Regions from separate parts of the Pseudomonas sp. LR2-20 genome, predicted to be linked through region 1. Evidence: predicted binding sites of a transcription regulator. Region 1 holds the regulator's gene; each other region holds the start of a gene.
What was found. Region 1 encodes sigma-54, which starts transcription at its own class of promoters, with help from an activator protein. Its sites were predicted from a motif close to ANTGGCATNNANNTTGCTNT; they were not measured.
Positions count from the first base shown of each region.

Region 2: the regulator sigma-54 is predicted to act here: its motif matches at 1,596-1,615, upstream of glnA (type I glutamate--ammonia ligase).
Region 3: the regulator sigma-54 is predicted to act here: its motif matches at 1,205-1,224, upstream of flgB (flagellar basal body rod protein FlgB).

Region 1 is NZ_AP025944.1:1,081,008-1,084,282, forward strand. Features, by position in the region: gene rapZ (RNase adapter RapZ) at 1-183, opposite strand, end outside; gene ptsN (PTS IIA-like nitrogen regulatory protein PtsN) at 186-653, opposite strand; gene hpf (ribosome hibernation-promoting factor, HPF/YfiA family) at 666-974, opposite strand; gene OCX61_RS04680 (RNA polymerase factor sigma-54) at 1,053-2,546, opposite strand; gene lptB (LPS export ABC transporter ATP-binding protein) at 2,723-3,275, opposite strand, start outside.
Region 2 is NZ_AP025944.1:413,327-416,601, reverse strand. Features, by position in the region: gene thiI (tRNA uracil 4-sulfurtransferase ThiI) at 1-1,095, opposite strand, end outside; gene glnA (type I glutamate--ammonia ligase) at 1,713-3,119, shown strand; gene OCX61_RS01710 (chorismate mutase) at 3,272-3,275, shown strand, end outside.
Region 3 is NZ_AP025944.1:1,639,832-1,643,106, forward strand. Features, by position in the region: partial or broken gene OCX61_RS07170 (DUF6861 domain-containing protein) at 1-424, opposite strand, end outside; gene flgB (flagellar basal body rod protein FlgB) at 1,271-1,678, shown strand; gene flgC (flagellar basal body rod protein FlgC) at 1,682-2,125, shown strand; gene flgD (flagellar hook assembly protein FlgD) at 2,141-2,854, shown strand; gene flgE (flagellar hook protein FlgE) at 2,882-3,275, shown strand, end outside.

The DNA of each region.
Region 1 (3,275 bases):
CGCATCGATCGATACCGCCACCTTGGGTTGCAGCAGTTCGGTATTGATCAACGCGTTCTCTGCCAGCTGCGGTAGCAGCCCGGCGGGCAGGTTGTCGATGCAATAGAAACCGTTGTCTTCCAGCACATCAAGGGCGGTGCTCTTGCCGGAGCCGGACCGGCCGCTGACGATGATCAGGCGCATGTTCAGCTCCCGTTCTGCACGTCCAGGACGACTTGATACAACGCTTCGCTGCTGCTGGCGGCACGCAGGCGATCACGAACATCCTTGCGATCGAGCATGCTGGCGATCTGGCGGAGCAGTTCAAGGTGCGCATCGGTGGCGGCTTCTGGCACCAGCAGGACGAACAGCAAGTCCACAGGTGCACCGTCGATGGCGTCGAAATCAATGGGGGCGGCGAGGTGGAGCAGGGCACTTACCGGGCTCTCGCAACCCTTGAGACGGCAATGTGGAATTGCAATGCCATTGCCAAATCCAGTTGAGCCCAGTTTTTCGCGGGCGATCAGCTTCTCGAAGAGATCTTGCTCATCAAGCTCGGGGACTTCGCGGTGGACCGCAGCGGCGATCGTTTCCAGCGCGCGTTTTTTACTGCTGACGCCCGGCACATTCACCAGGGAACGGCCGGGGGTCAGGATGGTTTCAAGTCGGATCATGGATGAGAGGGATCAGCGGGCTGCTGCACCTTGCAGCAGGCTTTGCTGTTTTTCCTTGTGTTTTTTCAGTTGGCGGTCGAGCTTGTCGGCCAAGGCGTCGATCGCTGCATACATGTCTTCGTGTTCGGCGTTGGCAACCACTTCACCGCCGGGAATCTGCAGGGTCGCCTCGACCTTCTGCTGCAGCTTCTCGACTTTCATGATGACCTGCACGTTGGTGATCTTGTCGAAGTGACTTTCCACGCGAGCGAGCTTTTCAAGCACATAATCGCGCAGTGGCTGGGTGACTTCTACATGCTGTCCACTGATATTGACTTGCATACAGCTTCTCCTTTGTTGCCCGTGCATAAAGAGGCAGGTATTGCACCTGCCCCACAAACGCTGTGGCACATCCAGGGGCTACATCAGTCGCTTGCGCTCGCTCGACGGTGCGATGCCGAGGGACTCGCGGTACTTGGCGACGGTGCGACGGGCTACCTGGATGCCTTGTGCCTCCAGTAAACCAGCGATCTTGCTGTCACTCAATGGCTTTTTCTGATTTTCCGCTGCAACCAGTTTCTTGATGATCGCGCGAATCGCCGTAGACGAGCATTCTCCGCCTTCGGCGGTGCTGACGTGGCTGGAGAAAAAGTACTTCAGTTCGTAGATGCCACGCGGGGTGTGCATGTATTTCTGCGTGGTCACCCGCGAAATGGTCGACTCATGCATGCCCACCGCTTCGGCGATGTCATGCAGGACCAGTGGCTTCATCGCTTCGTCGCCATGGTCGAGGAAGCCGCGCTGGTGCTCGACGATCTGCGTGGCGACCTTCATCAGCGTTTCGTTGCGGCTTTGCAGGCTCTTGATGAACCAGCGCGCCTCTTGCAGCTGGTTGCGCATGAAGGTGTTGTCGGCGCTGGTATCGGCGCGGCGGACGAAGCCGGCGTACTGCGGGTTGACCCGCAGGCGTGGGATCGCTTCCTGGTTCAGCTCGACCAGCCAGCGGTCGCTGTCCTTGCGCACGATCACGTCAGGCACCACGTATTCCGGTTCGCTGGACTCGATCTGTGAACCGGGCCGCGGGTTGAGGCTCTGCACCAGTTCGATCACCTGGCGCAGTTCGTCTTCCTTGAGCTTCATGCGGCGCATCAGCTGGCTGTAGTCGCGGCTGCCGAGCAGGTCGATGAAATCGGTGACCAGGCGCTGGGCTTCGCCCATCCACGGCGTGCTGGCGGGCAGCTGGCGCAATTGCAGCAGCAGGCACTCGCCGAGGTTGCGGGCACCGACGCCGGCCGGCTCGAACTGCTGGATGCGGTGCAGCACCGCTTCGACCTCGTCGAGCTCGATATCCAGCTCCGGGTCGAAGCCTGCGCAGATCTCTTCGAGGGTGTCTTCCAGGTAGCCCTGGCCGTTGATGCTGTCGATCAGGGTGACGGCGATCAGGCGGTCGGTATCGGACATCGGTGCCAGGTTCAGTTGCCACAGCAGGTGGCTCTGCAGGCTTTCGCCGGCCGATGTGCGGGTGGTGAAGTCCCACTCGTCGTCATCGTTGCTCGGCAGGCTGCTGGCGCTGGTCTGGTAGATGTCTTCCCAGGCGGTGTCGACCGGCAACTCGTTGGGGATGCGCTCGTTCCACTCACCGTCTTCCAGGGTTTCGGCACTGCTGGTGCTTTCCTGGAAGCTGGTGTCCTGGACTTCGGCGGCCGGCTTGTTCTCGGCGTTGTCCGCCATCGGGTCGCTGTTGTCGAAGTCGTCGCCGTCTTCCTGACGTTCGAGCATCGGATTGGATTCCAGCGCTTCCTGGATTTCCTGCTGGAGGTCCAGGGTGGAGAGCTGGAGTAGGCGGATGGCCTGTTGCAACTGCGGTGTCATCGTCAGTTGCTGGCCCATTTTTAGGACGAGCGATGGTTTCATGGCTGGGGCTTAATACCTTGTTCGCCGGCGCGCATGCGCCATCCACTACACGAGGGCGCCGGAGCGCCAAATTCAAGCAAGTTTTATGCCTTAAATTGTAGCGTTTGCCTAGAGCACTGTAACAACTTAAGCCCCGACAGGGCGTTAATGCCAGCGCTCCAGGCAGGTCCCAGGGGTCAGAGTCGGAACTCGTGGCCCAGGTAGACCTCCTTGACCAGGTCGTTGGCCAGGATGGTCTCGGCGTCACCTTCGGCGATCAGTCGGCCGTCGTTGACGATATAGGCTGTTTCGCAGATATCCAGGGTTTCACGGACGTTGTGGTCGGTGATCAGTACACCGATGCCCTTGGCCTTGAGGTGGTGGATGATCTGCTTGATGTCACCCACGGAGATCGGGTCGACACCGGCAAAAGGTTCGTCCAGCAGGATGAACTTCGGTGCGGTGGCCAGGGCGCGGGCAATTTCGACCCGGCGGCGTTCGCCACCGGAAAGGCTCATGCCGAGGTTGTCGCGGATGTGACTGATGTGGAACTCCTGCAGCAGGCTTTCCAGCTCCTTGCGCCGGCCTTCGCGGTCGATGTCCTTGCGGGTCTCGAGAATGGCCATGATGTTGTCGGCCACCGATAGCTTGCGGAAGATCGAGGCTTCCTGCGGCAGGTAGCCGATACCGGCGCGGGCGCGGCCGTGCATGGGCTGGTGGCTGACATCGAGGTTGTCGATGAGCACGCGC
Region 2 (3,275 bases), 670 kb from region 1:
TTCGTGCTCCATGCGGTGACGCTTGGCATGGGTGGTCGGGTTCACCGAGATCACGCCGCAGTATTCCGGCATGTGCTTGGCGAAGTCGGCAGTGCCGATTTCGGTGGCCTGGTCGATGATGTCCTGCTTGTGGCTGGCCAGCAACGGGCGCAGCACCAGCTTGTCGGTGGCCGAGTCGATGATCGACAGGTTCGGCAGGGTCTGGCTGGATACCTGGGAAATCGCCTCGCCGGTGACCAGCGCGTCGATCTGCAGGCGGTCGGCCATGTGCGCGGCACCGCGCAGCATCATGCGCTTGAGGGTCACGCCCATGTAGCTGTTGTCGACCTTGTTGAGGATCTCGCCGACCACTTCTTCGAACGGCACGCTGATGAACAGCACGCGCTGGCTGCTGCCGTACTTCTTCCACAGGTAGTGGGCCACTTCCATCACGCCCAGCTCGTGGGCACGACCACCGAGGTTGAAGAAGCAGAAGTGGGTCATCAGGCCGCGACGCATCATCTGGTAGGCCGCCACGGTGGAGTCGAAACCACCGGACATCAGCACCAGGGTCTGCTCCAGGGCACCCAGCGGGTAGCCGCCGATGCCGTTGTGCTGGTTGTGGATGACATACAGGCGCTGATCACGAATTTCGATGCGCACCAGCACTTCAGGGGTCTTCAGGTCGATGCCGGTGGCGCCGCACTGCTGGCGCAGCTGGCTGCCGACATAACGGTCGACATCCATCGAGGTGAAGTCGTGGTGGCCGCCGCGCTTGCAGCGCACGGCGAAGCGCTTGCCAGCCAGCAGGTGGCCAAAGTGGTGCTTGCACTTGGCGACGATGTCGTCGAAGTCGCCCAGCGGGTATTCCTCGACCTGCAGGAAGTGGGTAATGCCCGGGGTGCAGGTGAGGCGCTCGATCATCTCGCGCTGGACCTTCTCGTCCTCGACGCGGGTGACCACTTCGAGGTTATCCCAGACACCATCGACCGCGAGCTCTGGATCGAGGTCCTTGAGCACGTTGCGGATGTTCTTGCCGAGCTGGCGGATGAAACGCTTGCGCACCGGCCGGCTCTTGATGGTGATTTCTGGGAAGACTTTGACGATAAGTTTCATTGGTTAACAGCGCGCGCAGGGCCTGCCGAAAATGAGGGGCGCAAATTATAGCGGAAATTGCTCAGGATTTGACCAACTTTTGATCAGAAGCTTTGAGATATATGCTTGGGCCAGGTTTTGCGCTGCCTGTGAGATCGAGCGCCGCCCGCGCGGCGCATCGCGAGCTGCGCTCGCTCCTACGTTTGTTTCGGGCCAGTAACGCCTGTGACAGGCGCGCGCGACCGCCTTGTTGGTACCACGCAATATCGAGTCATGCGCCAAGGCGTACGCGCGCAAATCCCACAGAAAATATTGGCCAGAAACAAACGTAGGAGCGAGCGTAGCTCGCGATGCGCCGCGCGGGCGGCGCGTGATCCCAAGGGCACCACAAAAATCAAGCCACGCACCAACTTGGTGCCCAACACTCGATTCTTGCCTTCTAAGGGTGCACATTTTCCCGCAGCCAGCCTGGCAAATGCCCGCAAACGCCCCTTTTTATCTCGCCCTCGCCATTTTCGGGCACTGGCATGCAATTTGCTCCCTTGTGAGGCAGGTACGCTTGGCCGACTATCCGCGCCCGGCAACACCCTTTTTCCAGAGCAGCGGCCCACCGCGCTCTAGACCCTCCGGAGGACAACATGTCGAAGTCGGTTCAACTCATCAAAGATCATGACGTCAAGTGGATTGATCTGCGTTTCACGGACACCAAAGGTACTCAGCACCACGTGACCATGCCGGCGCGTGATGGCCTGGACGAAGACTTCTTCGAAGTCGGCAAGATGTTCGACGGCTCCTCCATCGCTGGCTGGAAAGGCATCGAAGCTTCCGACATGATCCTGATGCCAGTCGACGAGACTGCCGTTCTGGACCCGTTCACCGAAGAACCGACCCTGATCATCACCTGCGACATCGTCGACCCGTCGAGCATGCAAGGCTACGATCGCGACCCACGTGCGATCGCCAAGCGCGCCGAAGAGTACCTGAAGAGCACCGGTATCGGTGACACCGTATTCGCTGGCCCAGAGCCAGAGTTCTTCATCTTCGACGAAGTGAAGTTCCAGTCGGACATCTCCGGCTCGATGTTCAAGATCTTCTCCGAGCAAGGCTCGTGGATGACTGGCGCTGACGTCGAAGGCGGCAACAAAGGCCACCGTCCAGGCGTGAAAGGCGGCTACTTCCCGGTTCCGCCGTTCGACCACGACCACGAAATCCGCACCGCCATGTGCAACGCCCTGGAAGAAATGGGCCAGACCGTTGAAGTTCACCACCACGAAGTGGCGACTGCCGGCCAGAACGAAATCGGCGTCAAGTTCAACACCCTGGTGAAGAAAGCTGACGAAGTACAGGCCCTGAAATACGTCGTGCACAACGTTGCCGACGCTTACGGCCGTACCGCTACCTTCATGCCGAAGCCACTGTACGGCGACAACGGCTCGGGCATGCACGTGCACATGTCGATCTGGAAAGACGGCAAGAACACCTTCTCGGGTGAAGGCTATGCCGGCCTGTCCGAAACCGCTCTGTACTTCATCGGCGGTATCATCAAGCACGGTAAGGCCCTGAACGGCTTCACCAACCCGTCGACCAACTCGTACAAACGTCTGGTCCCAGGCTTCGAAGCCCCGGTAATGCTGGCCTACTCGGCTCGCAACCGTTCCGCCTCGATCCGTATTCCTTACGTCGGCAGCCCGAAAGCCCGCCGTATCGAAGCACGCTTCCCGGACCCATCGGCCAACCCATACCTGGCCTTCGCGGCCCTGCTGATGGCTGGCCTGGACGGCATCCAGAACAAGATCCACCCAGGCGATGCTGCCGACAAGAACCTGTACGACCTGCCGCCAGAAGAAGCCAAGGACATTCCGCAAGTGTGCGGCAGCCTGAAAGAAGCTCTGGAAGAGCTGGATAAAGGCCGTGCGTTCCTGACCAAGGGCGGCGTGTTCTCCGACGACTTCATCGATGCCTTCATCGAGCTGAAGAGCGAAGAAGAAATCAAGGTCCGCACCTTCGTGCACCCGCTGGAATACGAGCTGTACTACAGCTGCTGATCTGATTGGCGCCTTGCGCCGATCTGAATCACCGAAAACGGCCTTCTTCTGAAGGCCGTTTTTTGTTTTACGCCCGTCCGTTTCAGATGTTTCCTACAAGCGGCGGTTGCCTGCCTGCGCACAATCAATTCTCCAACAACAAGGAGATTGCCGTGC
Region 3 (3,275 bases), 560 kb from region 1:
GGGAGGCGATGCCCAGCACACCGAGGATCCAGCCGCTGACCTTGAAGCCGATGGCGGTACCTGCAACCCCGCCGGGAAATGCACCGACACCGCCGGCGAAGGCACCGATGCCGGCACCGAGCAGGCCGCCAGTGAGGGCGCTGCCGGCGACGATCATCGCCATCTGCTCGGCGACGCCGAGCAGGTCGTTGAGGATGCTTTTGATGTCGAGGTCGGCGAAGCGCTGGCGCAGCAGTTCGCCCGCTACCCATTCGGCCTTGTAGAAAGCGCGCCGCACGCTGTCGACACGGCGCAGGTTGAGGGCCAGTGATGGCACTTCTTCGTTGAGGTAGGTACGGAAATGGGCGCCTCCCTGATAGCCCATTTCATCGGTGATGCGTGACTCGATATCGCGCCAGGTGGGCACGATGTGCCAGAGCAGCATGAGGCGTCTCCCTGCCAGTTTTGTGCAGGGGAATCACATCATGGGGTGGGGGTAGGACGTTCCTGAGTCAGTTGTAGGAAAAGTCGATTCGATGCTGGAGGGGGACGTTCGGGATTGGGTTGTTGCTGCGAGGGGTACGGCTGGAGGGATTTGGCGCCCTTGAGATCGAGCGCCGCCCGCGCGGCGCATCGCGAGCTGCGCTCGCTCCTACGTTTGTTTCGGGCCAATGATTCCTGGGGGATTTGCGCGCGAATGCCTGGGCGCATGGCGCTATATCGCGTCGTGCCAACAAGGCGGTCGCGCGCGCCTGGCACAGGCGTTACTGGCCCGAAACAAACGTAGGAGCGAGCGCAGCTCGCGATGCGCCGCGCGGGCGGCGCTCGATCTCAAGGGCGCTGCAAGGCTTTCGACGTACTCCTACGTTTGTTTCGGGCCAATGATTCCTGGGGGATTTGCGCGCGAACGCCTGGGCGCATGACGCAATATCGCGTCGTATCCACAAGGCGTTCGCGCGCGTCTGGCACAGGCGTCACTGGCCCGAAACAAACGTAGGAGCGAGCGCAGCTCGCGATGCGCCGCGCGGGCGGCGCTCGATCTTGAACGGCACGCATTCAGCGCGATACACCCGCCCCAACATCTGACGTCAATTTTTTGTTTTGCCGCTTTTGCCACCCGGCAATTGCCGCTTTCCCTTCGCCAAGCGGAAGCACTTTGCCGCTTTTCTGGCATCGCGCCATTACGTGAATCCGCCACAGCCCAGTGTTTCCGGGCATTCAACAATGTGGCACAGCCCTTGCTATACCTTGCTCAACGAAATTCCGGCCAACCTTCGAAGGTTTCCCCGACATGAGCATCAGTTTCGACAAGGCGCTTGGCATTCACGAAAAGGCACTGGGCTTCCGCGCCCAGCGCGCCGAAGTGCTGGCCAACAACATCGCCAACGCCGACACGCCCAACTACAAGGCGCGTGACATGGACTTCTCTTCGGTGCTTGCCGCCGAGAGCCAAAAGCAGCAAAGCGGCCGCTTCGCCATGGATCGCACCAACAGCCGCCACATCGAAGCCGAAGGCCTGGCGATGGCTGACGACACCCTGCAGTACCGTGTGCCGACCCAGCCGTCGATCGACCAGAACACCGTGGACGCCCAGATCGAGCAATCGAACTACACGGAAAACGCCATCGGTTTCCAGGCCAGCTTCACCTTGCTCAACAGTAAATTCAAAGGGCTGGTTTCGGCCCTGCGCGGAGAGTAATTCATGTCCCTTTCCAGTGTTTTCAACATTGCCGGCAGCGGCATGAGCGCGCAGAACACCCGCCTCAATACCGTCGCCTCGAACATCGCCAACGCCGAGACCGTGTCGTCGAGCATCGACCAGACCTACCGTGCGCGCCACCCAGTGTTCGCCACCACTTTCCAGAATGCGCAGAGTGGCGTCAGCCAGTCGCTGTTCGAGGATCAGGGCGAGGCAGGGCAGGGTGTGCAGGTCAAGGGCATCGTCGAAGACCAGAGCAACCTTGACGCGCGCTACGAGCCGAATCATCCGGCGGCGAACAAGGACGGCTACGTCTATTACCCGAACGTCAACGTGGTCGAGGAGATGGCTGACATGATCTCCGCCAGCCGTGCGTTCCAGACCAACGCCGAGTTGATGAACACCGCCAAGAACATGATGCAGAAAGTACTGACCCTGGGTCAGTGATAAGGAAGCCGGACCATGGCCATCGATACCTCCAGTGGTGTAAACCTCAACGACGTCCTCGCGGCGTCCGGTGTCAGCACCGGTACCACCAAGAAGACCACCACCGATACCGCCTCGCAGACCGGCAACAGCTCGCTGGGCAAGGATGCATTCCTGCAGCTGCTGGTCACCCAGATGCAGCACCAGAACCCGCTCGATCCGCAGGACAACGGCGAGTTCGTGGCCCAGTTGGCCCAGTTCAGCAGCCTTGAAGGCATTACCTCGCTGAACGAGTCGGTCACCAACATCACCAGTGCCATGGCTTCGTCCCAGGCGCTGCAGGCCTCGTCGCTGGTCGGTCGCTCGGTGATCGTGCAGAACGACAAGGCAGTGGTCGATACCGCCGACAGCTTCAATGGCCAGTTCGTCGTGCCGCAGGCCATTGACGGGGCGAAGATCACCGTCAAGGACAAGGACGGCAACACCGTCAAGACCATTGAAGTGGGCGAGCAGAAGGCCGGCTATGCCGACTTCATCTGGGATGGCACCAATGCGAGCGGCGAGAAGGTCGACCCGGGCACCTACACCTTCACCGCCAGCACCACGGTGGACGGCAAGTCGGTGCAGATGAACACCCTGCTGCCGGCCAAGGTCACCAGTGTCAGCTTCAACACCACGGGCGAGATGGTGCTCAACCTCGCCGGGGTCGGCAAGGTTTCCCTGTCCGACGTACAAACCATCGGTATCTAAGGCCGGAACGGCACAAGGAGTTACAGCATGTCTTTCAATATCGGCCTTAGCGGTCTGTACGCAGCCAACAAGCAACTGGACGTTACCGGCAACAACATCGCCAACGTCAACACCACCGGCTTCAAATCGTCGCGTGCCGAGTTCGCCGACGTCTACGCCGGCGCCAACCGTCTGGGCGTGGGCAAGAACCAGGTCGGCAACGGCGTGCGCCTGGCTGCGGTTTCCCAGCAGTTCACCCAGGGTGACGTGAACAACACCGGCAACGTTCTGGACATGGGTATCCAGGGTCAGGGTTACTTCGTGCTGTCTGACAATGGCTCGATGGTCTACACCCGTGCCGGTGCCTTCCAGACCAGCAAGGACAACTACGTCGTTACCTCCGATGGCCTGCGCCTGCAAGGCTATGCCGCCGATGCCAACG